4 regions of the Serratia surfactantfaciens genome follow, and region 1 is predicted to be linked to each of the others. Evidence: predicted binding sites of a transcription regulator. Region 1 holds the regulator's gene; each other region holds the start of a gene.

The links. The regulator Fur, encoded in region 1, represses iron uptake genes when iron is present. The targets are predictions, from matches to a motif close to ATAATAATGAGAACNACTATCAA.
Region 2: the regulator Fur is predicted to act here: its motif matches at 3,858-3,880, upstream of ATE40_RS12595 (isochorismate synthase).
Region 3: the regulator Fur is predicted to act here: its motif matches at 4,264-4,286, upstream of exbB (tol-pal system-associated acyl-CoA thioesterase).
Region 4: the regulator Fur is predicted to act here: its motif matches at 3,525-3,547, upstream of fepD (Fe(3+)-siderophore ABC transporter permease).

What each region holds. Positions count from the first base shown of each region.
Region 1 is NZ_CP016948.1:583,467-590,655, reverse strand. Features, by position in the region: gene pgm (phosphoglucomutase (alpha-D-glucose-1,6-bisphosphate-dependent)) at 1-839, opposite strand, end outside; gene seqA (replication initiation negative regulator SeqA) at 916-1,458, opposite strand; gene ybfF (esterase) at 1,683-2,456, shown strand; gene ybfE (LexA regulated protein) at 2,713-3,000, shown strand; gene fldA (flavodoxin FldA) at 3,265-3,804, shown strand; gene fur (ferric iron uptake transcriptional regulator) at 4,134-4,580, shown strand; gene ATE40_RS02740 (beta-N-acetylhexosaminidase) at 4,829-7,189, opposite strand, start outside.
Region 2 is NZ_CP016948.1:2,670,582-2,677,770, forward strand. Features, by position in the region: gene ATE40_RS12575 (LysR family transcriptional regulator) at 1-123, shown strand, start outside; gene alkB (DNA oxidative demethylase AlkB) at 106-753, opposite strand; gene rarD (EamA family transporter RarD) at 893-1,771, shown strand; gene dhbA (2,3-dihydro-2,3-dihydroxybenzoate dehydrogenase) at 1,773-2,531, opposite strand; gene ATE40_RS12595 (isochorismate synthase) at 2,633-3,823, opposite strand; gene ATE40_RS12600 (4'-phosphopantetheinyl transferase family protein) at 4,014-4,706, opposite strand; gene agp (bifunctional glucose-1-phosphatase/inositol phosphatase) at 4,868-6,097, opposite strand; gene ATE40_RS12610 (anion permease) at 6,244-7,189, opposite strand, start outside.
Region 3 is NZ_CP016948.1:3,745,762-3,752,950, forward strand. Features, by position in the region: gene ATE40_RS17570 (sucrose-specific PTS transporter subunit IIBC) at 1-255, shown strand, start outside; gene ATE40_RS17575 (sucrose-6-phosphate hydrolase) at 255-1,664, shown strand; gene ATE40_RS17580 (LacI family DNA-binding transcriptional regulator) at 1,686-2,729, shown strand; gene exbD (TonB system transport protein ExbD) at 2,787-3,209, opposite strand; gene exbB (tol-pal system-associated acyl-CoA thioesterase) at 3,213-4,190, opposite strand; gene metC (cystathionine beta-lyase) at 4,622-5,818, shown strand; gene ATE40_RS17600 (DedA family protein) at 5,964-6,626, shown strand; gene ATE40_RS17605 (LysR family transcriptional regulator) at 6,637-7,189, opposite strand, start outside.
Region 4 is NZ_CP016948.1:3,047,730-3,054,918, reverse strand. Features, by position in the region: gene ATE40_RS14370 (ABC transporter substrate-binding protein) at 1-564, shown strand, start outside; gene ATE40_RS14365 (ABC transporter ATP-binding protein) at 593-1,399, opposite strand; gene fepG (iron-enterobactin ABC transporter permease) at 1,417-2,454, opposite strand; gene fepD (Fe(3+)-siderophore ABC transporter permease) at 2,454-3,509, opposite strand; gene fepB (Fe2+-enterobactin ABC transporter substrate-binding protein) at 3,726-4,733, opposite strand; tRNA gene ATE40_RS14345 (tRNA-Lys) at 4,936-5,011, opposite strand; tRNA gene ATE40_RS14340 (tRNA-Val) at 5,019-5,094, opposite strand; tRNA gene ATE40_RS14335 (tRNA-Val) at 5,134-5,209, opposite strand; tRNA gene ATE40_RS14330 (tRNA-Val) at 5,239-5,314, opposite strand; gene gltX (glutamate--tRNA ligase) at 5,609-7,024, shown strand; gene ATE40_RS14320 (formate/nitrite transporter family protein) at 7,095-7,189, opposite strand, start outside.

The DNA.
Region 1 (7,189 bases):
TCCATGCGGATGATGCCGTCGTGGTCCAGGTGCATAAAGCGGAACGTCTGATCGATGGAATCGTTCACCAGCGTCAGATCCAGCTTGTAGTGCTCCGCCACGCGTTGCCAATAGGCGATGCCGGAACCGCCGAGCGGATCCACGCCCAGCTTCAGACCAGCGCGTTGGATGGCCGGCATGTCGACCACCTCAACCAGCCCTTCGACATAAGGCTGCACCAGATCTTTGGCGTGCAGATGGCCGCTGTTCCAGGCCTTGTCCAGCGACTGGCGCTGAACGCCCTTCAACTGCTGCGCCAGCAGGTCGTTGGCGCGCTTTTCGATCACCGACGTCAGGTTGGTGTCGGCCGGGCCGCCGTTCGGCGGGTTATACTTGATGCCGCCGTCTTCCGGTGGGTTATGGGACGGCGTAATGACGATGCCGTCGGCTTGCGCGCCGCCACGGCGGTTGTGGCACAGAATGGCGTGCGATACCGCTGGCGTTGGCGTGAAGCCGTTGTTTTCCTGCACGATCACATCGACGCCGTTGGCGGTCAGCACTTCCAGCACGGAAATGAAGGCCGGTTCGGACAGCGCATGGGTGTCCTTGCCCACATAGCATGGGCCGGTAGTGCCCTGCTGATGACGAACTTCAGCGATCGCCTGGGCGATGGCGAGGATGTGCGCTTCGTTGAAGCTGTGGCGCTGCGCGCTGCCGCGGTGGCCGGAGGTGCCAAATTTCACCGCATGTGCGGGATTGCCGGCTTCCGGTTGCAGCACATAGTACTGCGACGTCAGCTGGGCTACGTTGATCAGATCGCTTTGGCGGGCGGGCTGCCCGGCACGTGGATTATTCGCCATCGACATATCTCCCTCATCCCTGTCGGTGACCGGGCAATATGTCGCGCACGGCCATCATGACGGGCTGTTCGCTAAATTAGACGGTACCGCAAACTTTCTCGATCAGTTCCGCCGGGAACTGCATGGCCTGCATGATGTGTTCGATCATGCTGCGTTTGCGGCCGGTATTGGTATTGGTGATCACCCAGTAAGGGGTGCCCGGTACATGCTTCGGCTTGGTGTGCGTGCCGTTGGCCAGCAGGGTCTGCTGATCGCCGGCGAAATAGGTGCGGGTACGGCCGGTCAACGCCTCGGTGGCAGCGGCGAAACCGGCGGCATCGAGGGTGTACAGCGTGGACAGCACCAGCATGAAACGGTTGACCGCTTTGTTCTGCTCGGCGTATTCATCCGACAGCAGCAGTTCGCGCATGGCGCGCACGCGATCGCGCGGACGCTGCGCCGGGGCCGCCTTTTCCAGCTCGACGGACTGCGACGCACTGGCGGCAGGCAACGCGCGCACCGGCTGACCGGCGGTGAATTTCAACATGCGGCGTAAAATATCGGACGCGCTTTCACCGATGTGTTGCGTGTGGCTGGCAATATAACGGTAAAGCTCTTCGTCGACTTCAATAGTTTTCATCTTTATCCAATACTGTTTTTTCTACTTAGAACCTGAAGCCAGATCCTGCATTCAAGCCATGGGATTATAAGGTTAAAAGCGCTGGAGCGAACACAACAATGTGCCTCCGGACGGCAAATGCAGACTAATACCTATAGCCGGCACTGCCAAGCCCGCGCCGCGAAAATTCCGCATGATTCATCGTGCGATTCAATCATGATACCCTAATCTGAATCTCTCTCAGTATGAACTTCGCCATGAAATTACATTATCAACTGCTGGCCGCCGAGTCAGATGCGCTGCCGGTGCTGCTGATCCACGGGCTGTTCGGCAATCTGGACAACCTGGGCGTGCTGGCACGCGATCTGCACCAGCAGCACAGCGTGATCAAAGTCGATCTGCGCAACCACGGCCTCTCCCCGCGCGCCGACGACATGAACTACCCCGCCATGGCGCAGGATCTGCTGGCGCTGCTCGACGAACTGCAGCTGGATAAAGCGATCGTCATCGGCCATTCGATGGGCGGTAAAGCGGCGATGGCGCTGACCGCCATCGCGCCGGAGCGCATCGCTAAGCTGATCGTCATCGACGTGGCGCCGGTGGATTACCAGACTCGCCGCCACGATGAGATCTTCGCCGCGCTGAAGGCCGTCAGCGCCGCCGGCATCACCCAACGCCAGGCGGCCGCCCAGCTGATGCGCGACTATCTGCAGGAAGAAGGCGTGATCCAGTTCCTGCTGAAGTCCTTCCACAATGGCGAATGGCGCTTCAACCTGCCGGTGCTGATCGAACGCTACGAAGACATCACCGGCTGGCAGGACGTGCCGGCCTGGCCGCACCCGACGCTGTTCATTCGCGGCGGCCTGTCGCCGTACGTGCAGGACAGCTATCGTGCGGACATCGCCCGCCAGTTCCCGCAGGCCCGCGCCCATGTCGTCGCCGGCACCGGCCATTGGGTGCACGCCGAAAAACCGGACGCGGTGCTGCGCGCCATCCACCGTTTCCTCGACGAAGCCTGAAAAATACGCTCATCTGGCGAAAAAACGCGCTAAAGATAACGGCTTAGCGCGTTTAGCCCGCAGTTAGGCATTGTCGCCGCTCCATCTGCTGGGGTAATATGGCGCGCTATAATTTTGCCGCCGCGCCAGCGCGTTCGCGAACGCCGGTTCGGGGGTGAATTTGGGTTAGGGTTTATTGGCCCGAAGTGTGTTAACCGATGCCTCCGGAAGCGTGCGAGCGCTTTTTGATGCAAACTCCCTTGCAGTACCGCTACCTATGGCAAAAGAACAAACGGATCGCACGACGCTGGATCTGTTCGCAGATGAACGCCGTCCGGGGCGCCCGAAAACCAACCCGCTTTCCCGCGATGAACAGCTTAGAATCAATAAGCGCAATCAGTTACGGCGCGATAAAGTGCGTGGATTGCGGCGCGTAGAGCTGAAAATCAACGCGGATGCGGTGGACGCCCTGAACAAATTGGCGGAACAGCGCAACATTAGCCGCAGCGAACTCATCGAGCAGATGCTGTTGGCGCAACTGGCGGAAGAACAGCCGGAACATTGATCTCTTCGGCCGCACGCGCGGCGCGGCGTTAAGGACAACGCCGGATCGACCACGCTTTTCTTCATTCTCCGGCATCGCATAAATGCGATAAAACCCCGGCGCCACTTTCTGGCATGATACGCATTTACCGGCAAGAGACTGCGCCTGTCGGCGCCCGCCCCCGTGGCGAAAGGCTCTTGTCATGGCATCATTTTAATCGGCGTCAGCGGCGGCAGTGCTGGCATCGAGTAATGCAATTACTTGAATTTAAAGGTTATACGCGATATGGCTACTGTAGGCATTTTCTTTGGCAGCGACACTGGCAATACCGAAAACATTGCCAAAATGATCCAGAAAATTCTCCAGAAACAGTTTGGCGACGACGTCTCTGAAGTACACGACATCGCTAAAAGCAGCAAAGAAGACCTGGAAGGGTTCGATATCCTGCTGCTGGGTATCCCGACCTGGTACTACGGTGAAGCGCAGTGTGACTGGGATGATTTCTTCCCGACGCTGGAAGAAGTCGATTTCAACGGCAAACTGGTGGCGCTGTTCGGCTGCGGCGACCAGGAAGACTACGCGGAATACTTCTGTGACGCGATGGGCACCATCCGCGACATCATTGAACCGCGCGGCGCGGCCATCGTGGGCCACTGGCCGACCAAAGGCTACCACTTCGAGGCCTCCAAAGGCCTGGCGGACGACAACCACTTCATTGGTCTCGCGATCGACGAAGACCGCCAGCCGGAGCTGACCAACGAGCGCGTCGATGCCTGGGTCAAACAGATCGTCGAAGAGCTGAGCCTGGCCGATATCGTCGGCTAAACGCCGCAACTGGCGAAAGGTTGAACAAAGGCCCTGTAAAGTGCATAGTGTGCGCACAGGGCCATCATCGGCAGCAGGGATTGCTGCGATAGAAGCTACAGATTTGTAACTTCCCACCCCGTCAAGGTAGACTGAGTTATCGGTTTATCCCACCCATCAAGGCGTTGCATGCAAAACATGCAATAGTGCAATTATATCTTTGTTAACAACCGGCGGTTTCCATTTAGTACAACCGGTTCTATAATGAGACGCATTAACTCTTTGTGCCGACCGATGCCACAGGCGAGTACGCCTCAACTTGATTAGCATAGTAACAGGACTGAATTCGCATGACCGACAACAACATCGCATTGAAGAAGGCCGGCTTAAAAGTCACGCTTCCGCGACTCAAAATCCTGGAAGTACTGCAAAATCCGGAATGCCATCACGTCAGTGCGGAAGATTTGTACAAAAAACTGATTGATATGGGCGAAGAGATCGGCCTGGCAACGGTTTATCGCGTACTGAACCAGTTTGACGATGCGGGCATTGTGACACGTCACAATTTCGAAGGCGGCAAGTCCGTGTTCGAACTGACCCAACAGCATCACCACGATCACCTGATTTGCCTGGACTGCGGCAAAGTGATCGAATTCAGTGACGAATCCATCGAAGTGCGCCAGCGTGATATCGCCAAGCAGCACGGCATCAAGCTCACCAACCACAGCCTGTACCTGTACGGCCACTGTGAAACCGGTGACTGCCGCGAAGACGAAACGCTGCACGACAAGAAATAAGCCTGACTGGCTATGAAAAACCGCCTCACCCTGAGGCGGTTTTTTTATGCTTGCTGAACGGTGAGCAAAAAAATCCCCGGACCAGCCGGGGAAAGATCATGTCATGAAATACTACAATTGCAGCGGCACTGCGACTCCACGTACTGCTCTCACTTTCACGTCCGCTTCACGCCGACACGCGCAGAGGCGGACGCATTCCCCCTTCGTTAAGCGGCCCGCCGCCATGACGACAGGCCGATGCGCCGGGCTTAGACCTTCTCGGCGCGGCTGTAACGTTTACCGTCGGGACTGACCGAACGCACCTGCACCTCACCCGATACCGCCGGCTTGGCCTTGGCGTCATAACGCTGCCACTGCTTGCCGCCGTCGGTGGAATACTCGATGCCCAATCCCGGCAGCGCGATATTCGCCTCCAGCTTGCCGCCCGCTACGCGTGCGCCGGGCACCGGCAGACGATAAGCGACGCCACCTTTGTCCAGCTTGGCCAGTTCACGCTGGCCCAGGATATTGGCGAAGCGCAGCCAGTCTTTCTCCAGCGCCTTGGTGTCGACAAAGTGGGTCTCCCCGCCTTTGTATTCGCGGCCGGCGCGATAGTCCTGCTCCCAACCGGCGCGGTGCCAGGCGCGTTCGGCCACCGACAGCGCGCGCGGGAAGATCATGTATTCCATCTGCGGATCGGTGCGCTGGGTTTCGCTCCACAGCTGAGCGGACAACCCGTAGGCTCCCGGCCACGGCTTGTCGCTCTTGGCGTTGAAGTGGTTGCCGTCGCGATCGACCGAGGTTTCCGCGTTCTGCGGCATGTTGTCCGGCGCGAAGCTGAACACCTTGCGCTCGTCGCTGAAGCGAGTGCCCCAGTAGTAACCGCGCTCGTCCGGGTTCACCTCGTAAGGGAAGTCCATGTAGACGTAGTCCGGGTTGGAGACCACCACTTCATACCCTTTATTGGCCCAATCGTTGACGCTGTCGAAACCGCCCCAGTACAAGGTATCCCAGAAGTTGACGCCCACGCGCGAGGTGGCGAACGACTTCGCGCTCTCGGCGTCTTTCAGGCCGTCCTGCCAGGCCTGCATTCTGTCGATGCCGTGCGCCTTCACCAGCTTGCTGACCTCCTGGCCGAAGTAGCTCGGTAAGTGCTCCATGTCGGCCACCTTGCCTTCTTTGATCATCGTCTGGCAAACCTGCGACTTGGCCCACGGCTTGTCTTCGTTGCTCTGGTCGATGACGCCTTTACCCGGCTCCGGTTTCGCCTTGTCGGTATAGCCGGCGCCCAGGCGGATGTTTTTCGCCTCGTCGCCGCCGAAGTGCCAGGTTTTGATCGGCTGCCCGGCTTCTTTATGCATCTGGGCGATCTCGCCGATCACCTTGTCGACAAAGCGCTGGGAAGAATCCAGGCACGGGTTCAGGTAACTCTGGCGGTTAAAGAACTGCACGGAGGTGGTATTGGAGGTATCAGTCGGATCCACCAGGCGGAATTCGTTGGCCTCCTGCTCTTTTCCGGCGGCATGCAGCTTTTTATAGCGCGCCTCCATCGACACCACCGCGGCGCGGGCGTGCGCCGGCATGTCGATCTCAGGGATCACTTCAATCTGGCGCGCCTGGGCGTATTTGATGATGTCGATATAGTCCTGACGGCTGAAGAAACCACCGTAGACATCCGGCCCCTGGCCGTACTGCGGCAGCAGGCAGGTGGTTTCGCTCAGATCGTGGCAGCGCTGGCCGCCGACTTCCGTCAGCTCAGGCAAACCGGGGATCTCGATACGCCAACCTTCATCATCACTCAGGTGGAAGTGGAATTTGTTGAGCTTGTAGGCCGCCATCTGATCCAGCAGACGCAACACCGCATCCTTCTTATGGAAGTTGCGCGCCACGTCGAGGAAAATGCCGCGATACTGGAAGCGCGGCGCGTCGCTGGCGTCCAATGTAGCAATCTTGCCGCTGCCGTCGGTCGGCACTAACGACAGGATCGACTGCAACCCATAGAATACCCCGGCCTGATCGAAGCCGATCACCCGCGCCTCTTTTTTGCCGATCTTCAGCTCATAGGCGCCCGGCACCGCCATCGCGCCTTTAAACTTGCCCGGCTGGATATCGGTCTTGATCGGATAGCCGTTGGCCTGAACCGGCACGCCCAGCAGCGCAAAGCGCTGGTTGACGACGTCCGCCGCCGGCTTGACCAGCGTGCTCAGATCCGGCGAGACCCCTTTGCGCAGATCGGCGTCCTGCGCGTGGACCTTCACCTGCATCGGCGTCGGCACGATCTGGCCGCGCAGCGCGCCGGCGGGCAGCGTCTGCAGCTCGGCATTGCTGACAAAGCGCGAAGCCGGCGTCATCAGAATGTTTTTGTCGTCTTTGGTGCGCTTCCACTGATCGCCGGTGAACGGCGCCACGAACTGGTCCAGGTTTTCGGTGTCGGTATTCGCCAGCATTTTCGGTTTGGCGTCGCCGGACGTGGCATACCAGCGCGGCAGGAAGTCATTTCTAAACAGCTGCCAATATTCGGCGACCACCGGGATTTCCACCGCCTTGCCGGCAGGGAAACCGCTGAATTTGGCGGTCGGTTCCAGCTTGTACAGATCGCCGGTGAGGTGGGCTATCTTGAACTGATCGTT
Region 2 (7,189 bases), 2.1 Mb from region 1:
TATCACGGCGGCCTGTGGTTGCTCTACGTGCCCAACCAGCATTTGCCGCCCAAACTGCGGGTATTCATCGACTATCTCGTCGCCTGCCTGGCGCAGGAACCGCAGCTACAGCGCCTTGCGTAGCGTAATGTTGATGCGGTGCGGCCCCACCAGCGAGTGGTAGCCTTCTTTGACCGGCAGGATGCCGTGGAAGCAGAGCCGCGCCGGGCCGCCCCATACCACCACGTCGCCGTGCGCCAACGGGATGCGCCGCGCCCGGTCGCTGCGCTGCAGGCCGCCGAACTGAAATACCGCCGGCAGCCCGAGCGAAACCGAGACGATCGGCGCACCGAAGTCGTGTTCGTCCTTATCCTGATGCAGCGACAGCTTGCTGCCCGGATCGTAACGGTTCATCAGGCAAGAGTCCGGCACGAAGGGGCCAAAGCCCGCCTGCTGTGCGGCCTCATCCGCCAACGCCATCAAGATTGGGGGAATGGCCGGCCAGCGTTTGCCGCTGCGTGCGTCGCGTTCCGAATAGCGATAGCCGCGGCTGTCGCTGGTCCAGCCGTTGCCGCACCAGCTCATCGCCACCGACATCACATGCCCGCCGGGGGTGGTCAAATGCCGCCATGGCACCTGAGCCACCACGCCCTGCACCGCCGCCAGCAGTTCCGGCCCGTGATCGCGCACGAAGCCGTGCATCACCACCGCGCCGGGAGCGATCTCTTCCCGCCACGGCGGCGGCAGTGCGTCTTCAAAAAGATCGATTGTCATCGTCAAAGCCTGTATGAATACACAGTATTAATTGTAACCCGCTGCTGTCGATTGTCCAGCGCCCGGCAACGCCATTGTCGTTGGCGGCAAATTTCTCTACAGTAGCCGCCATAAAATCAATCACTCACCAGGAATGCGTGTGATTAAGGGCATCACTCTTTCGGTCGTCGCCTCCATCTTGTTCGGCGCGATGTATTACTTCACCTCTACCCTCACCCCGCTGAACGGCGAACAGGTTTACGGCTGGCGCACGCTGCTGACGCTGCCGTTCCTGACGCTGTTCATGGCGTTGTCCGGCGATTGGCGCAAGGTGGCCGACACGCTGGGCTGGATCGGCCAACGGCCGCTGCGGCTGCTGGGCCTGCTGCTCACCTCGGCGCTGCTGGGGGTGCAGCTGTGGCTGTTCCTGTGGGCGCCGCTGCACGGCAAGGCGCTAGACGTGTCGCTCGGCTATTTTCTGCTGCCGCTGACCATGGTGCTGGCGGGGCGCCTGATCTATCGCGATCGGCTGTCGCTGCTGCAAAAACTGGCGGTGGCGTGCGCTATGGTGGGGGTAGGCAATGAGCTGTATCAGGCGGGCGGCGTCTCATGGCCGACGCTGGTGGTGGCGCTGGGCTATCCGCTCTACTTTATTTTGCGGCGCCGCTTCGCCACCGACAACCTCGGCGGACTGTGGTGCGAGCTGGCGCTGATGCTGCCGGCGGCGGCCTGGTTCGCTTTCGGCGACCACGGCGCGGCGGCGCTGCAGGCCAATGCCGAGCTGTATTGGCGCATTCCGTTGCTCGGCGTCATCAGCGCCGTGGCGCTGGTGTGTTACATCCTCGCCAGCCGCCTGCTGCCGTTCAGTCTGTTCGGCCTGCTGAGCTATGTGGAACCTGTGCTGCTGGTGATCGTCGCGCTGCTGCTCGGCGAGAGCATCAGCCAAAGCGAATGGCCGACCTATCTGGCGATCTGGCTGGCGGTGCTGCTGCTGGCGGCGGAAGGCGCGCAGCACCTGCTGCGCCGCCAGCGGGTCTGACTCAGGCGGCCAGCGTGGCGCCGCCGTCGATCACGATATCCTGCATGGTGATGTGGCTGGCCAAGTCGGAGGCCAGGAACAACACCGCGTTGGCGATCTCGTCCGGGCGGGCGATTTTACCCAGCGGGATCCCCAGTTTGAACATCTCGGGGAAGCCGGCAATGGTGCGCTGCTGCGCATCGTCGGTCTGCCACATGCCGCGCTGCATCGGCGTGTCGGTCGAGCCCGGCGACACCAGATTGCAGCGCACGCCGAACGGCGCCATCTCCAGCCCCACGCAGTGGTTCAGGCTGGTCAGCGCCGCCTTGGAGGCGCAGTAGGCCGCCATCTGCGCGCGCGGCACGTGCGCGGCGTTGGAGCCGACGCTGACGATCGCCCCGCTGCGCTGCACCTTGAAGTGCGGCAGCAGCGCGCGGAACAGGTAAAACGCCCCCGAGGCGTTGACGTTGATGCACTGATGCCAGTCATCCACGCTCAGATCTTCGGTATTGCCCATGCGCAAAATGCCGGCGGCGTTGACCAACACGTCCAGTCGCGGGTTCTCCCCCAGCTGTTGGCGGCACACCGCCTCCACCTGTTCCGGCCGGCTGATGTCCAGCGTCACGCAAGGGTAAGGCAGATCCGGGTTGGCGAATTCGCGATCAAATCCCACCACCTCAGCACCCTGAGCCAAAAAGTGCCGGGCGATCTGCTCACCGATGCCGCGCGCCGCGCCGGTCACCCACACCCGTTTGCCGGTGAAATCCATCTGAATGCTCATGCGCACACCGCCATCCGGGCGCACAGCCGGGTCATGTTGTTGTTCATCGTTGTCTCCTGCGAAAGCGTATGGCGCGGCGCACACTGCGCCGCAAAGAGGCCCTACAGCGCGCCGCTGTTCAGGCCGAAAGCGTTGAGCATGGTGCCCAGTTTGGCGGCAGTTTCCATCCACTCGGACTGCGGCGTCGAAGCGGCGACGATGCCCGCGCCGGCGAACAGCCGCACCCGGTTACCGTGCAGCAGACCGCTGCGGATGACGATCGCCCACTCGCCGTCGCCGTTGGCGTCGCACCAGCCGACGATGCCGCTGAACAGGCCACGATCGTGCGGCTCCAAATCGGCGATCAGCTGGCGGGCGCTCTCGGTCGGGAAGCCGCACAGCGCCGGTGTCGGATGCAGCAGGCAAGCCAGCTGCATCACGTTGAGCGTCGGGTTCAGCAACTCGCCGCGAATGCGGGTGGACAGGTGCCACATGGTGCCGGTGCTGAGCAGCGACGGGCCGCTGGGCACGCTCAGGCTGGCGCACAGCGGCGCCAGATGCCGGCGAATATCCTCTATCACCAGCTTGTGTTCGTATTTGTCTTTGGTCGAGCGCATCAGGCGCTCGCTACCGAGGCGATCCTGCTGCGCATCGTCCTGACGGCGCGCCGAGCCCGCCAGCGGATTGGTGTGGATCTCGCCGCCCTGCTTGCGGATCAGCAGTTCCGGGCTGGCGCCGATCAGCACGCCGCCATCGGCCAACGGCAGGGAAAAGTGGTAACCGGTCGGGTTCTGCACCATCAGGTTATTGAAGATCTGGTGGCCCGCCACCGGCTGTTCCAGCTCGATGTCGAGGATGCGCGACAGCACCGCCTTGTCCAGCTTGCCTTGTTTAAAGCGGCTGACCGCTTCCGCCACCGCATGCTTGAAGCGCGGCTCGTCCGGAATGCTGGTGCAGGCGGCAAGACGATGCGGCTGTTGCAGCATCGGGCGCGCGGCGCGGGTAAAGCTGTCGTTGGCGACAAACTGGCAGTTTTCAGGCACGTACAGGCTGGAAGGCCGGCGCGTATCGAACGGAATGGCGCCCACCACCACCGGCGCCGCCTGGCCGGCGGCTTTGGCGCGCGCCAGCGCCTGGCGGATGTGCTGAGTCAGCGCGCCGCCTTCCTGTTCGCCGCCGAACGCCGGCGCCTCAATGCGCTCGAACACGCCGTCGGCGGAAAGTGAACGGAATTCGGACCGGTACAAAAAGGTCGATTGCTCGGCGTACACAAACCCGGGGAAGGTTTGGTTATCTGTCGTCAGTGTCGCCACAAGACCACTCCTTTGTTGCGCCTCACCAATGATAATGTTTATGCGAATAATTATCATTAGCCATAAAAAGGATGGTAAATTACACCGGATCCCCACCGTGGGTCAATCACCGGTGAATGAATCTTTCGGCGCGCCGCGGCAAATCCGCGTTACGGCACAGAAATAAATAACACACTGTTATTATTGTGTTTTAGCAAAAAATAAAGGTCGTGACGTCGTCACCTTCACGCCAAAAACGCCCGCTGAACCGGCGCCCGGCGGGGCAATGCGGCGTCAATGTCTTAAGCAGCTCTAATACGAACGTCTGCCGCTGCACGTCCACGGCCGTCATGCGCGCATCAAGAAAGTCAAAGTAACAGCGCACCTGCGGATAAAGCGTCTTGAACAGGCTCTCTTTGGCGGAAAACGTCAGCGTCAGCAGCGCGTTGAACGGCAGCGCCTCGCGCAGCAACGCCTCGCGCTCCGTCGGCGAAACGATCGCCCCCCACAGCTCCTCCGCCCGCTCGTCAGACAGCAGCGTCTCCACATCCAGCCCAACGCCGCCCAGCCCGCTCTCGCGGTGCACGGCGCACAGCGCGGTATTCGAATTATGGCTCAGCGCACCGGCGATGCCAGCCGGCCACTGCGGCGCGCGATCTTCGCCGCGCGCCAGAGTGAAATCGGCGAAACCGAACGGCGCCAACAGCTGCCGCGCCAGAACGCGTCCGGCCAGATACTCCGCACGGCGCTTCGGCACCGCGCGCGCCAGATGATCCGGCAGCGTAAAGCCCAATGCAGAAAAGCTGTCGTCGCGATATTCCGCCAGCGCAAACTGGCAGCGCGCCACCTGGCCCGGATAACCGTCCGGCGTGAAAAAGTTGATATTGCGGATAAAAGTGGGCAACGGCAGTATCCATGATAAGCAGGCAGGCTGATGATGTTAGCCCCCGAAACGGCCTGCAACAATGACTCTGGGCAAAATAAATGGCGTTAAGGCCGGCACGGCGGCGCGTTAGCCGGGATGGGAAGAGGCCTCTCCCCCGCAACCGGGAGAGAGGCTGGGCATTACAGGATGCCCTTCATGGTCTTTTCGAAATCGCTCCAGGCGCAGAAACCGTCCTTGTCGATCGGGCAACCTTTCAGCGCCAGCGTTACGCGCTGCGGCGGGGTTTGCAGCGTCAGCGGCGTCGCCTTGCGCAGCTGTTCGGTGGACTGATAGACGTACTCGATCTTCAGCAATTCACGGTCGTTCTGCGCGTCGCGCCAGCGTTGGAACACCAGCTTGCCGCCGATCGGCGTTTTCTCATACTGCTGCGGCAGCTGATACGGCTGGAACTGCATGGCCGACAGCAGCGAAGCGATATTGGAGTCGTGGCCGACCAGCACCGTCAGCTTCGGCGCGTCCGGTTTGCGCTCGCCGAGCAGCGCGTTGTTGATATAGGTCAGCAGCGGTTTGGCGACGTTTTGCGCCACCACCGGCGAGGTGAACAGCGAATCCTGATAGCCGTCTTTCAGCTGCGCCAGCTGTTTCCACTGATGCGGGGTGGCGATTTTGCCCCAGGCCACCTCTTTCATCGGGAAACCTTCGTAGTACTGCAACATAAAGGCGTCCACCAGCGAGTTGCCCACCCGCAGCGGGCCGGAGACGCCCGGCTCTTTGCCCGGCACCGCGCTCATCACGCTGGCTTCTTTGGTCAGATCGCAGTGTTTGTCGGTCTTGCAGGCGGCGGAATCCTTGTAATCGATGATCTTCGCCAGCTGTTGGTAAGAGGCGTCCAGCTTCAGCGATCCCAGCGCGGCGTTCATCGCCGCCAGCGCCTGCTGGTTGAAGGCTTCGCTAGTGTCGGTGATGATCGGGTTGAAGGTCGGATCCATCTCACCCATCTTGTCCTGATGGTGCACGCTGACGTCGCAGCCCGGGAACGCGCCGTTGCTGAAGAACTGCGCGGTGGCCACCGTGCGCTGCAGGCTGTTGGCGTAGACATACACGCTGCCGGCGGTCGGGCAGCCCTCTTGCGGCAACAGGCCGGTCTGCTTCAGCCAGGCATTGAAGTAGTGCCCCATGTACACTTCCAGCACCCCGCCCTTGGTGGTCAGCTGGCCGCCCGGCGTTTCCCAGGCCGGCCAGGCCTTCGGCGTAGACTGCGCCAGCACGCTGCCGTTATTGGCCAGCGGCGCACGCAGGTTATGGCGGCTCATCACCAGCACCTGTTCCAGTTGATAACCGCCGGCTTCCGCCAGCGCGTTCCCGGTGAATAACAAAGGCAGGCACAGCAATAACGTTTTTTTTCTCATCCGCAGAGGCTCCCGGAAAATGATTATTTTTAAGGTGTTAGCGTTTGCCTGAGTATGATGGCGAGGTTAGTGTGACAAGTGTGTGACAGGGTTCACGGGAAAAGATCGTACCAGCGGCCACCGGGCGGCGGCCGCTGTGCTTCAACTCAGTACCACAGGCTCATGATCGGCCAGCCGATCAGCAGCAGCGCGGCGATGTACACCACGCCGAGAATGCCGCCCAGGCGCCAGTAGTCTTTCGATTTCACGTAGCCGCAGCCATAGATGATGACCCCCGGCCCGGTGGCGTACGGCGTCAGCACGCCCATGATGCCGATCGACAGCACCAGCAGCATCGACAGCTGCTCCATCGGCACGCCCGGCAGCCCTTTACCGACCGCCAGGATCACCGGCAGCATGGTGGCGGTATGCGCCGATAGGCTGGCGAACAGATAGTGGGCGAAGTAGAACACCAGCACCAGCGCCACCACCGTCATGTTCGGCGAGAAGCCGTCCAGATGGGTGCTCATGGTCTGGGCGAACCAGTCGATAAAGCCGGAGCGCGTCAGGCCGTTGGCCATCACCACCAGCGTCGCCAGGTTAACCAGCGTGTTCCAGGCGCTGGAATATTTGGTGATCTCTTTCCACGACACCACGTGCAGTGCCAGCATCAGCGACACCGCCAGCAGACACACCGCGGTGGCGTCCAGCATTTTGCCGCCGAATACCCACAGGCACAGGCTGAGCAGCACCAGGCCGATCAGGGTGTATTCCTTGCGCGTCAGCTTGCCCATTTCCCCCAGCGCGGTATCCGCCCAGGCGGCCACTTCGCTGCTGTGGGTCACGCCCGGTTTGTACAGGTAATAGGAAATCAGCGGCGCGATGATCAGCAACAGCAGACCGACCGGCAGGAACGCCAGGAACCACTGCATCCAGCTGATGTGCACCCCGGCGATCTTGCCGACGAACTCGATGCCCAGCACGTTCGGCGCAGCGCCAGTGACGAACATCGAGGAGCTGATGCTGGTACCGACCACCATCATCCACATCAGGTAACCACCGATGCGGCGCGAGGAGGGATCGTTAGGGAAAGAGTCGAACAGCGGCGGCAGG
Region 3 (7,189 bases), 2.0 Mb from region 1:
ACCGAGGCGGCGCTGTTTGGCATCAACCTGCGCTTCGTGAAACCGTTTCTGGCGGCGCTGGCGGGCGGAGCGCTCGGCGGTGCCTGGGTGGTGGCCAACCATGTCGGCATGAACGCGGTCGGGCTGACGGCGATCCCCGGCATGGCGATCGTGCAGGCCAGTTCTCTGGTCAGCTATATCATTGGTCTGGCGATCGCCTTTGGCAGCGCCTTTGTCCTCTCCCTATTGCTGAAATACAAAACGGACGCGCAATGATGGAAGAACTCAGCTTAATCAAGCAGGCAATGCGGGCGTTAATGAACGGCCAGCCGCTCGCGCGGCGCGATCCGCACCGACCGGACTGGCATCTGGCACCCAGCGTTGGCCTGCTGAACGATCCCAACGGCTTTATCCAGCACAACGGCATTTATCATCTGTTTTATCAGTGGAATCCGCTGGGTTGCGATCACCGCAACAAATGCTGGGGACACTGGCAGTCAGCCGATTTACTGCATTGGGAGCACCAGCCGATCGCCCTGGCGCCCGGCGCCTGTTACGACAGCCACGGCTGTTACTCCGGCTCGGCCGTGGTGGCGGAAGACAAAATCACGCTGATCTACACTGGCAACGTGAAATTCCCAGACGGCTCACGCACCGCCTACCAATGCCTGGCTCAGGAAAGCGAGCGGGGCGAATATCGCAAACTCGGGCCGGTGCTGCCGCTGCCGGAGGGCTACAGCGGTCACGTACGCGATCCGAAAGTGTGGCGTCATCAAAATGACTGGTACATGGTGCTCGGCGCACGTGACTTGCAGGATCGCGGTAAGGTGCTGCTATGTCGTTCCAGCGATCTGCGCGACTGGCAAGCGCTGGGAGAAATCGCCGGTTCCGGCCTGAACGGTCTGAGTGAATTCGGCTACATGTGGGAGTGCCCGGATCTGTTCTCGTTGGACGGTGACGAGGTGTTGATCTGCTGCCCGCAGGGACTGACGCCGCAGCCGGAACGTTACCTCAATCGCTATCAGGCCGGTTATCTGCTCGGCAAGCTGGATTACCAGCAGGCAGCCTTCCGTCACGGCGAATTTCGCGAACTGGACGCCGGCTTCGAGTTTTATGCGCCGCAGACAACGCTGGCGGAAGATGGTCGCCGCCTGATGTTCGGCTGGATGGGCGTACCCGAACAAGATGAAGAAGCCCATCCGACGCGCCTTTACGGCTGGCTCCACACCATGACCTGCCCGCGCGAGCTGTTGCTGCAGCATGGCCGCCTCCACCAGCGCCCGGCACGCGAGCTGCAACAGCTGCGCGGCGAACCAACATGCTGGCAGGGGCGCGCCGATGACGCCCCCGTCTACGCACTGGGCGCGGCAGAGCTGCAATTAACGCCACAGGGCCCGTTCAACGCAACCTTTGGCGACGCGATGACGCTGAACTGGGACGGCGAAAGGCTGCAGCTGACGCGAGCTTCCCTGGCCGACGGCCGGCCGGAGCACCGTTACTGGCGCGGCCCGGTCACGCATCTGCAACTGCTGTTCGATCGTTCCAGCGTGGAGATTTTCATCAATCATGGCGAGGCGGTGATGAGCGCACGCTACTTCCCGGCTGGTGAGCCGCAACTGCGGCTGTGCGGGAGCGCGCCGCTGGCGTTGGAATACTGGCCGCTGACGCCATGCATGCTAGAATGACGCATCCTCCGATGACTTCAGATGGCGTCAGTGAAAAAAAATAAACGCATTACCATCAGTGACATCGCCACGCTGGCCGGGGTGTCGAAATCGACCGCCAGCCTGGTGCTGAACGGCCGCAGCAAGGAATACCGGGTGTCCGACGACACCCGCGATCGCATTCTGGCGCTGGCGCACGAACACCATTATCAGCCCAGCATCCACGCCCGCTCTTTGCGCTCCAACCGCAGCCACACGCTGGGGTTGGTCGTACCGGAGATGACCAACTACGGTTTTGCGGTGATTTCGCGCGAGCTGGAAACGCTATGCCGCGAAGCCGGGCTGCAGCTGTTGATCGCCTGCACCGATGAAAACCCAGCGCAGGAAATGATGGCGGTGAACAGTCTGGTGCAGCGGCAGGTGGACGGCTTGATCGTCGCCTCCAGCCAGTTGAACGATGCCGAATACCAGAAGATCAACGCCGGGCTGCCGGTGGTGCAGATGGATCGTCTGATCGCCGGTTCCGAACTGCCGCTGGTGATCACCGATTCGGTCAACTCGACCGCCGACCTGGTGGAAAAGGTCGCGCGCCAACATCCGGACGAGATCTATTTTCTCGGCGGGCAGCCGCGCATTTCGCCGACCCGCGATCGGCTGGCCGGTTTCCAGCTTGGCCTGCAGCGCGCCGGCATAACGTGCAAACCGGAATGGATCATCAACGGCAACTATCATCCCAGCTCAGGTTACGAGATGTTCGCTCAGCTTTGCGCACAGTTGGGGCGGCCGCCCAAAGCGCTGTTTACCGCCGCCTGCGGCCTGTTGGAAGGGGTATTGCGTTATCTGACTCAACATCAGCTGATGGAGAGCGACATCCACCTGTGCAGCTTCGACGATCACTACCTGTTCGACTGCATGACGCTGAAGATCGACACCGTCGCACAGGACTGCCGGGCGTTGGCGCAATATAGCTTCGACCAAGTCACCGCACTGATCGACGAGCGGCCGCTGGAACAGAACGCGCTTTATCTGCCGGGCCGTATCCGCTGGCGCCATGCCGGTTCCCGGGCTTTGTTGGCCGGAGAGTGATATCTCTGAACCAGTAAAAAAGGGCGCCGAAGCGCCCTTTTCTGTTTCATCAGCCCGCTATTTGGCGGCGCCTTCCATGCCCACCAGCCCCACTTTCAGGTAGCCGGCTTTACGCAGAGTGTCCATCACGCTCATCAGCGTTTCATAGTCCACGCTCTTGTCCGCCTGGAAGAAGATGGTGGTTTCTTTGTTCGCCTGAGTGCGTTGATCCAGCACCGAAGTCAGCTGATCGGCATTCACCGGCTGATCGCCGACGTAGAGCTGCTTGTCGGCCTTCACCGACAGGAACACCGGTTTCTCCGGCCGCGGCTGCGGCTTGGCGGAGGAGGCCGGCAGATCGACGCGGATATCTACCGTTGCCAGCGGCGCGGCCACCATAAAGATGATCAACAGCACCAACATGACGTCGATAAACGGCGTTACGTTGATTTCATGCAGTTCGCCGCTGTCGTCCAGATCTTCATTTAAGCGCATCGCCATGACTCACCCCGCCCGCAGTTGGTGTGCGTGCTGTGAGCGCTTGGCTTCCGCCGTCGCGGCCAGATCCAAATCACGGCCCTGCAGCAGCAAGACCTGTGCCGCTACGTCGCCCACCTGGGCGCGATGGCCGCTGATGACGCGAGCGAAGATGTTGTAGATAACGACGGCAGGGATAGCCGCGACCAGACCTAGTGCGGTCGCCAACAGCGCTTCCGCGATGCCCGGCGCCACGACCGCCAGGTTGGTGGTCTGCGAATGGGCGATGCCGATGAAGCTGTTCATGATGCCCCACACGGTACCGAACAGACCGACGAACGGCGAGATGGCGCCGATGGTGGCCAGGAAACCGTTGCCGCGGCCCATGTTGCGGCTGTAGGCCGCTACGCGGCGCTCGAGGCGGAAACCGGTGCGCTCTTTGATGCCGTTGTTGTCGTTGGATTCCGCAGACAGCTCCAGCTCATTTTGCGCGTCGTTCAGCAATACCGCGCTGACGCTCTCCGGTGAGAAGTTTTGCGCCAGTTCGGAGGCTTCATCCAGAGAACGCGCTTCGGCCAGCGTCAGCTGTTCGCGGCGCAGACGGCGCTTGGCGCGCAGCAGTTCGCTGCCCTTGGAGAATAGAATGGTCCAGGTCACGATCGAGGCCAACACCAGGCCGATCATCACCGCTTTCACCACCGCGTCGGCGTGCTGATACATGCCCCAGACGGACAGGTCCATGCCGCGAGTTTCCGGTGGTTGGATCGTTGGTGCCGGGTTCACCGGCGTGATGCTCTCAGGCGCAGCGGCTGCCGGCGCAGGCGCGGTGCTCGGCGCAACGCTTTCGGTAACGGCCGGGTTGGTCGCCGGCGCGGCCTGCGCGCTGCCGGCCAGCCCCACGACCAGCACCATAGAAGCCATCAGGCTGCGGCCAAAGGCCTTGCCCCACTGCGCCCGGCCCTGACCGAACGATCCTTGATTTAAATTCTTGCCAGCCGTTTTCACGCTGTGCCTCCACCCATTACCGATCAAAATTAAGGAATAATTCAGCGTGCGATCATATCAAACCAACCGGGGATTGATAGTAGTTCTCATTATTATTTACCAAATAAACGAGAAAATTTTAGACAGCCTTGCCGCAAAGTGCCAATCCGCGTCCGTTCAGCGCTAAAAGCCCCTTTTATAGGGCGATTTCGTTACTTTTATCCCACAACGGTGCAACAAGACCACGCTGCCGAACGGCGCCTCAGCCGAGGAATGGGCTTCTCTCTTCCCACTCGGCAGAAGGATGACGCGAGAAATGCGTGACCGGCAGCCAATTATAGCCGTTTCTATATCCAGAAGTTAAAACGTCTGGATGGCTATATTAACTCATGCTAACGTAAGGGCTATCGCAAACGGGCACGTGCAGAGCAACCAGAGGTGAGCCAGGTACCATGACGTCAAAACACATCGAAACCACGCTGATCGGCGCCGGCCGCGGCAAACGCTACACCCAGGGCTCCGTCAATCCCGTTACGCAACGCGCCTCTTCCCTGGTCTTCGACTCCGTCGCCGCCAAAAAACACGCCACCGCACAGCGCGCCCACGGCGAGCTGTTTTATGGCCGACGCGGTACCCTGACCCACTTTGCGCTGCAGGATGCGATGGTGGAGCTTGAGGGCGGTGCCGGCTGCGTGCTGTACCCTTGCGGCGCGGCGGCGGTGGCCAATGCGATCCTGTCGTTCGTCGGCGCCGGCGATCACCTGCTGGTCACAGGCTCGGTGTACGAGCCGACCCAAGATTTCTGCACCCATATCCTCGGCCGCATGAACGTCAGCACCACCTATTTCGATCCGCTGATCGGCGCCGACATCGCCAATCTGATCCAACCCAATACTCGCGTGGTGTTCCTTGAGTCCCCCGGTTCCATCACCCTGGAAGTGCAGGATATCCCGGCCATGGTGCAGGCCATTCGCGCCGTGGCGCCGGACGTGGTGATCATGATCGACAACACCTGGGCGGCGGGCGTGCTGTTCAAGGCGCTGGATTTCGACATCGACATTTCTATTCAGGCCGGCACCAAGTACCTGATCGGCCATTCCGATTACATGCTCGGCACCGCCGTCGCCAACGCGCGCTGTTGGGACCAACTGCGCGAGTACTCCTATCTGATGGGGCAGATGGTGGATGCCGACACCGCCTACATGGCGAGCCGCGGCCTGCGCACCCTGAGCGTGCGGCTGAAACAGCACGAACGCAGCAGCATCGAGGTAGCCAACTGGCTGGCCGCGCGGCCGGAGGTGGCGACGGTCAATCATCCGGCCCTGCCGAGCTGCAAGGGCCACGAGTTCTACCGCCGCGACTTCAGCGGCTGCAACGGGCTGTTCTCTTTCGTGCTGAAGGAACGGCTGGACGATACGCAGTTGGCCGCTTACCTGGACAACTTCAGCCACTTCAGCATGGCCTACTCCTGGGGCGGCTTCGAGTCGCTGATCCTGGCCAACCAACCGGAAGAACTGGAAGCGATCCGCCCGGCGGGCGGCGTCGACTTCTCCGGCACGCTGGTGCGCTTACACATCGGCCTGGAGAACGTCGAAGACCTGATCGCCGATCTGGCGGCCGGTTTCGATCGCCTCAGCGGCGTGCGCTAAGGCGGATTCCGGTAATTTTCTTCGTCTCGTTTAATGTCGGCTTAAGCTATTAGCGGTACACTAACCGGGTAACTGTCAGATACGGTAACCGCCGCACCCTGGAGAACGTGACCCCGGGCGCAACCGGCATGCAACAGGACATAAAATGGATGTATTACGAGAGATTATTCATGCGCTTTGGCAGCAGGACTTTGTCGCCCTCGCCGATCCAAGCGTGATTTGGGTGGTTTACGCCGTGCTTTTCACCACCCTGTTTTTGGAAAACGGACTGCTGCCCGCCTCCTTCCTCCCCGGCGACAGCCTGCTGCTGCTGTCGGGTGCGCTGATCGCCAAAGGCGTGATGGGCTTTGCCCCCACTCTGCTGATTTTGACCGCCGCCGCCGGCCTCGGCTGCTGGCTGAGCTATATCCAGGGCCGCTGGCTGGGCCATACCAGCCTGGTAAAAGGCTGGCTGCTGCAGTTGCCGGCGCAATACCACCAGCGCGCGCACAGCCTGTTCAACCGCCATGGGCTGACGGCGCTGCTGATCGGCCGCTTCCTCGGTTTCGTGCGCACGCTGCTGCCAACCATGGCCGGCATCTCCGGGCTCAATAGCTCGCGCTTTCAGGTGTTTAACTGGCTGAGCGCGGCGATCTGGGTCTGTGCGCTGGTGGGCCTCGGCTACGCTTTCAGCCAAATCCCGCTGGTGAAACGCCACGAAAGTCAGGTGATGACCGGCTTGATGTTGCTGCCGCTGCTGCTGCTGTTTGTCGGCTTATTGGGCGCCATGTTGGTGATCTGGCGCAAGAAGCGCGCCGCCTCGTCTTAAGCCAGGCGCGTTATAGCGCCTTTTCGACCAGCGCCAGGCTGGGGGGCAACTTGCTCACCAGCGTATCCACCGCCAGCCGCACCTTCAGCGGCAGATGGGGCGTGTGCAGCCATACCGCATGCGCTTCAAAGGCCGCACCCGGCCGATCGCGCAGCAAACGCACCAACGCCCCGCTCAGCAGCTGTTCACGCACCAGCCAGCACGGCAGCCAGGCGATACCGAATCCTGCCGTCGCCGCATCCGCAATGGCCTGCAGGTCGTCCATCTGCAGCCGGTTGTTCGGCATCACCTCCTGCGGCTTGCCGCCTTCGTCCAGCACCCGCCAGCTGCGCCGCGCGCCGGCGCGCATGTAGGTCACCGCCTCATGCTGCGCCAACTGCTCGATGTTATGCGGTTCGCCGCGACGCTGCAGATAGGCCGGCGAGGCGCACAGCGCCATGCGGTGATCGCCGATACGCCGCGCCACCAAGCCGCTGCTGTTGGCCAGTGTACCGTTGCGAATCGCCATATCGAAACCGTCCTCAATCAGGTCCACCACCCGATCGCTGAACGACAGCTCCAAC
Region 4 (7,189 bases), 2.5 Mb from region 1:
CTTGAAGATTATCCGTATTCGCCGGAACGGGCGAAGCAGCTGCTGCAGGAGGCCGGGCTGGGGCAGGGGTTCGATATCGATCTGTGGGCGATGCCGGTGCAGCGGCCCTATAACCCCAACGCCAAGCGCATGGCGGAGATGATCCAGGCCGACTGGGCCAAGATCGGCGTGCGCGCCAAAATCGTCACCTTCGAGTGGGGCGAGTATTTGCAGCGGATTAAAAACGGCGAGCACCAGACCGCGCTGATGGGCTGGACCACCGCCAACGGCGATCCGGACAACTTCTTCGGCCCGCTGTTCACCTGCGCTTCGCTCGGCGGCTCCAACTCGGCGAAATGGTGCTACAAACCGTTCGACCAGCTGATCCTGCAGGCGCGCGAAGAGAACGATCACGCCAAACGGGTGGCGATGTATCAGCAGGCACAGGTGGTGATGCACGATCAGATGCCGGCGCTGATGATCGCGCACTCGACCATCTTCGAACCGGTGCGTAAGGAAGTAAAAGGCTACGAGATAGACCCGTTCGGCAAACACATCTTCAAACAGGTGTCGCTGGAGAAATAACCACGAGGCCGGGTTAACCCGGCCTTTTTCATGCCTGCGGCGCGTCGCAGTGATAGCGGCCGCGCGGGATCACCAGCGGCGTGTGGGACAGCGGATCGTCGATGATCATGCATGGCATGCCGAACACCCGCTCCACCAGTTCGGCGGTGATGATCTCCGTCGGTTTCCCTTCCGCCACGATCTTGCCGTCGCGCATGGCGATGATGTGATCGGCATAGCGGCAGGCGTGGTTGAGATCGTGCAGCACCGCGATCAGGGTTTGACCGCGCTCGCGGTTGAGCTGGCGGAACAGATCCAGCAGCTCGATCTGGTGCGCGATGTCCAGATAGGTGGTCGGCTCATCCAGCAGCAGCAGCGGCGTTTGCTGCGCCAGCGCCATCGCCACCCAGACGCGCTGACGCTGCCCGCCGGACAGCTCGTCGACGCTGCGATCCGCCAGTTGGCTGACGTTGGTGGCCGCCATGGCAGCTTCCACCGCCTGTTTGTCGGCCTGCGTCCACTGTTTCAGCAGGCTTTGGTGCGGATAGCGGCCGCGCGACACCAGGTCCGCCACGGTGATGCTGTCCGGCGCGATCGAGGTTTGCGGCAGCAGGCCAAGCTCGCGTGCCAGCGCCTTGGTGGCGAAGCTGCTGATGTTCTTGCCGTCCAGCATCACCTCGCCGGCGCTGGGTTTCAGCAGGCGGCACAGGGCGCGCAACAGCGTCGATTTTCCGCAGGCGTTCGGCCCGACGATCACCGTTAAGGCGCCGTCGGGGATCGCCACGCTCAGATCGTCAGCGATGATTTTATTGTCGTAGCCCAGCTTCAGGTGCGAGGCGTGCAGGCGGTGGCTCATGGCATTATCACTCTTCATTATCTGCGGGCCTCTCGAATGAGCAGCCAAATCAGGTACAGGCCGCCGATGCAGACGGTCACGACCCCGACCGGCAGTTGGATCGGCGCGAAAAGATGTTGGGACACCACGTCGGCGCCGAGCAACAACGCCGCGCCCATCAGCGCCGAGGAGGTCAGGGTGACCGAGGATTGTCCGGCCAGGCGACGGGCGATCTGGGGTGCCGCCAGCGCGATAAAGGAAATCGGCCCGGCGGTGGCGGTGACGGCGGCGGTGAGGGTGACGCCGAACAGCATCAGCCACAGCCGGCTGCTTTCGGCATTGACGCCCAGCGCGCGCGCCGTGTCGTCGCCCATTTCCAGCAGCTGCAGCCGTTTGCCCATCAGCAGCGCGGCGGCCGCCGCCAGCACGATGAACGCCGTCGCGGGCTGGGCTTTTTGCCAGGTCATGCCGTTGAGCGAACCGGCCTGCCACATGGCGGCGTCCATGGCGCGCTCGAGCGAAGCGGTGATGATCAGCCAGGTGTTGGTGGAGACCAGCACTGCGCTGATGGCGATGCCGACGATGATCAACCGGAAGCCGGCAATGCCTTGCCGCCAGGCCAGCAGATAGATGGCCAGCGCCGAGAGAATGCCGCCGGCCAGCGCGCCGCCGGCGACGTAATAGTAGCCGCCGTTGAACAGGGTGATGGCGATCAGCGCGCCGGTGTAAGCCCCCATATTAAAGCCGATCACGTCCGGGCTGCCGAGCGGGTTGCGGATAATCGACTGGAAAATGGCGCCGCTCATGCCGAGCGCGGCGCCTAACAACAGCGCCATGGCGATGCGAGGCAAGCGCCATTGGGTGACCACAGTCACCAGGTTTTTCGGCGCCTCGCCGCTGAGCGCGGCAAAGACCTGCTCCAGCGAGAGCTGCAGCGTGCCGTAGCACAGCGCGGCAACCGCCATCGCCAGGCACAAAGCCAGCAGCGAAAGGTTGACCAGCAGCAGGCGCAGCGGCATGCGCCAGTTGATGATGCCGTCCGGGCGGCCAATATGCAGAGTGTGGGGCAGACTCATCACAAGCCCCCCAGCGTTTTCTTGCGTCGCACCAGCCAGATCAACACCGGCGCGCCGATAAAGGCGGCGACGATGGACACCCGCAGTTCACCGGCCGCCAGCAAGCGGCCGACTACGTCGGCGCACAGCAGTAAAATCGGCGCCAGCAGCATGGAGTAGGGCAGGATCCAGCGTTGGTCGGGGCCGACCCACCAACGAGCGATATGCGGCACCATCAGGCCGATGAAGCTGATCGGGCCGACGGTGGCGGTTGCTGCACCGCACAGCAAGGTGATGGCGATCACCGCGATCACCTGAGTCAGCACCACGCGCGCGCCGAGCGCGATAGCCAGATCTTCCCCCATGCCGATGGTATTCAGCGGCCGGGCGATGAGCAGCGTCAGCAGGCAGCCGAGCAGAATGGCGGGGGCGGTCACCGGCAGCGTGGACAGCGTGCGGATATCCAGCGTGCCGGCCTGCCAGAAGCGGAGTTGGTCAAAGGTTTGCGGATCGATCAGCGACAGCCCGGTGGTGATGCCGAGCAGCACCGCGCCGATAGCCACGCCGGCCAACGTCAGCCGTACCGGGTTGATGCGCCCGCCCGCCAGCGTGCCGATCAGGTAGACCAGCAGGGTAGTGACGGCGGCGCCGGCGAAGGCGTAGACCATATAGCTTTCGGTGGTGGCGGCACCGAAAAACATGATGCCGATGACCACGGCGAAGCTGGCGCCGGCGTTGATGCCGAGCACGCCGGGATCGGCCAGCGGGTTGCGCGTCAACGCCTGAATCAGCGCGCCGGCGGCGCCGAGCGCCATGCCGGCCAAAATGCCCGCCAGCGTACGGGGCACCCGGGCGTTGAGAATGATGGTGCTGTCGGAACCGCTCGCTACGCCCTGCAGGCTGAGCCAGACGGTATGGAAAGGAATGGCTTTGGAACCCAGCATCAGGCTGGCAATGACGCACAGCAGCAACAGCGCCAAACCGATACCGAACCCGGCGATGCGTTTGAAGCCACTGGCGTAAGCTGCGTGCGGCGCGGACGAAAGCGTCCGCTCAGTCGGAGTGGGTACGTTCACACCGGTAACTCCTTTATGATTTTTATTCTCATTGCTATTTGCGTTTATAACGGGCGCCAAATAGTAGCACGAGTTTACGCCCGCATGCACCCGTCGGTTCGTGGTTTAGCTGCGTTGAGGATGTTAATAACTATTGATATTTCAATTGATTGAATGTGAACTGCCGATCCGTTTGCGGAAAGCGTCGGCAGGGGATTGGCCTGCCGACAGCGTGATTCAGGGCTTTTTGAACAACTGCTCGATTTGGTTCAGCATGTTGGTGGCGCTGTAGTAATCGAGGCGGAAGGTGTCGTTGCCGACGGCGTAGACGTGCCGTTGCTCCACCGGCTCCAGATGCTTGAGAAACGGGTTGGCCAACAGCTCCTGCACTTTGCGTTCATTGGTGGCGAACAGGATCAACGTTTTACCGTTCAGGCCCTCGGCCATTTTCTCGCCGGAGATCTGGATGATGTCATGGCGTTTCCCCATGCTGGTGTTGCCTTTGGCGCTTTCCGGCGGAGTGGCCAACTGGAAGCCGAGCTGGGTCAGCAGCTTGCCCTGGGCGGAGCCCGGCGTCCACAGCATGGCCTCGCGGCCATTATCGGCATACACCAGCGGGGTGGTCGGCTGCGGCGGCAGGGTAATCGCCTGCTTCACTTGCTCCACGCGCTGTTCGAAACGATCTTCCGCCTGTTTGGCGCCGGCCTCATGGCCGGTGATCTCGCCGAGCTCGCTCGCCAGCTGTTGCCAGCTTTTGTCGCCGTAATCGAGCACCAGCGTCGGCGCAATGGCAGACAGCTGATCGTACAGTTTTAACGCAGAATCACCGCCGGTTGCGGCGACGACGATCAAGTCCGGCGCGGTGGCGGCGACGGCTTCGGCATTCGGCTCCACCTGATACAGCCGCTCGACGTGGCGCTGTTTGGCCACTTCGCTCCATTGGGTAAAGAAACCTTGTTTATCGGCTACCAGGGGATTCGGACTGGTGGCGGCGCTGGCGACCACCGGGGCGTCGATCGCCAGCAGCGTGCCGGTGATGGTGACGCTGGTGGACACGATGCGCTGCGGCGGTTTTTCCAGCGTAAATTTCCCTTTGGCGCTGTCGATGGTGCGCGGCCAACTGCTGTCGGCAGCGGGGGCGGACGGTTTCTGCTCGTCGCTCTTGTCGTCCGGGCCGCAGCCGCTGAGCAGCAAGGTGGAAACGGCGATGAATGAAATAAACAGCTGACGTAAGGATAGGGTCATGAGCGGGCTCTTTCTTTCCTTGCACAAAGGCGTATCAATCCGACGGCGGAGTGGCCGTGGGGGTTGCCCGCTAATTTACCATTCAAGCGGCCAAAATGATAACCATTCGTATCTCAGCGCGTGGTGAATAGAGAGAATAAGAAGAAGGGAAAGTGAGTGCGGCAGAAACGAAAAAAGCGCCAAAAGGCGCTTTTTTCTGAATTGGTGGGTCGTGCAGGATTCGAACCTGCGACCAATTGATTAAAAGTCAACTGCTCTACCAACTGAGCTAACGACCCGCAGAAGTGGTGGGTGATGACGGGCTCGAACCGCCGACCCCCTCCGTGTAAAGGAGATGCTCTACCAACTGAGCTAATCACCCACTTCAGGACTTCCAGGTTACTGCTAAACGAGAGAATGATGGTGGGTGATGACGGGCTCGAACCGCCGACCCCCTCCGTGTAAAGGAGATGCTCTACCAACTGAGCTAATCACCCTCATTCGTTCTCATTTTTTCTCAACAAGATGGTGGGCGATGACGGGCTCGAACCGCCGACCCCCTCCGTGTAAAGGAGATGCTCTACCAACTGAGCTAATCGCCCCGTCTTGTTGGAGTCGCATTATAGGGATAGTTCAAAGTGAGTCAACGGTTTTTAAAATGATTTCAATCGTTCGCCGCAAATTTAGGCAGGGCGCGATAATTATCGCCAGAGACGCCGATTCTTTGCGCAATGTTATGCGGAACTGGCCGCAAATCGCGTGAAATCGACCGGTGCAATATCGTGTCGGCGTTGAGGAATTAGCGCGTGGTGATACAATGTCGTCCACTCTTTTTTCAATTCCGAGCAATCGTCGGCAACCGCCGACACGCGTTGCGTAATAAGGCAGTGAACCCAATGAAAATCAAAACCCGTTTTGCACCGAGCCCGACCGGCTATCTTCACGTCGGCGGCGCGCGTACCGCACTTTATTCCTGGTTGTTCAGCCGCCATGCGGGCGGTGAGTTCGTTCTGCGTATCGAAGATACCGATCTGGAACGCTCCACCCAGGACGCGATCGACGCAATTATGGATGGCATGAACTGGTTGAACCTGGATTGGGATGAAGGCCCGTATTTCCAGACCAAGCGTTTCGATCGCTATAACGCGGTCATCGACGAGATGCTGGAGCAGGGCACCGCCTATAAATGCTATTGCTCCAAGGAACGCCTGGAAGCGCTGCGCGAGAAGCAGATGGAAAACGGCGAGAAGCCGCGTTATGACGGCCACTGCCGCGACAGCCAGTGCAGCCACACCGACGACGAGCCGCACGTGGTGCGTTTCCGCAACCCGCAGGAAGGTTCGGTGATTTTCGACGACAAAATTCGCGGCCCGATCGAATTCAGCAACCAGGAGCTGGACGATCTGATCATCCGCCGCACCGACGGTTCGCCAACCTATAACTTCTGCGTCGTCGTCGATGACTGGGACATGGAAATCACCCATGTGATCCGCGGTGAAGACCACATCAACAACACCCCGCGCCAGATCAACATTCTCAAAGCGCTGGGCGCGCCGGTGCCGGAATACGCGCACGTGTCGATGATCCTCGGCGACGACGGTAAAAAGCTGTCCAAGCGCCACGGCGCGGTGGGCGTGATGCAGTATCGCGATGACGGCTACCTGCCGCAGGCGCTGCTGAATTACCTGGTGCGTCTGGGCTGGTCCCACGGCGATCAGGAGATCTTCTCCATCGATGAGATGAAAGAGTTCTTCACGCTGGAAGCGATCAACAAATCTGCCAGTGCGTTCAACACCGAGAAGCTGCAATGGCTGAACCACCACTACATCAACCACATGCCGGCGGAAGAAGTGGCGGTGCATCTGGCGTGGCACGTTGAGCAACTGGGTCTTGAAACCCGCAACGGCCCGGAACTGAAGGAGATCGTCAAGCTGCTGGGCGAGCGTTGCAAGACGCTGAAGGAAATGGCGGAGTCTTGCCGTTACTTCTACGAAGACTTCAGCGAGTTCGACGCCGACGCCGCCAAGAAACACCTGCGCCCGGTTGCACGTCAGCCGCTGGAAGCGGTGCGCGCCAAGCTGGCCGCCATCACCGTCTGGACGCCGGAAAACGTGCATGATGCCATTCAGGGTACGGCGGACGAGCTGGGCGTCGGCATGGGCAAGGTTGGCATGCCGCTGCGCGTGGCGGTGACCGGCGCCGGTCAGTCACCGGGCATGGACGTGACCGTGCATGCGATCGGCCAGAAGCGTTCGCTGCAGCGCATCGATATGGCGCTGGCTTACATCGCCGAGCGTGAAGCGCAGGCCTGATTAGGCTGATACGCCATCCATAAAGAAAAAGCCCCGAGGAGCGATCCCGGGGCTTTTTTATTGTCGTTTATCAGGCTTGTTCGCCGGCCGGCAATCCCGGGCGATAGGCGAGGAAATACATCAACCCGACAAAGCCGGCCCCGCCCAGCGCGTTGCCGAGGAATA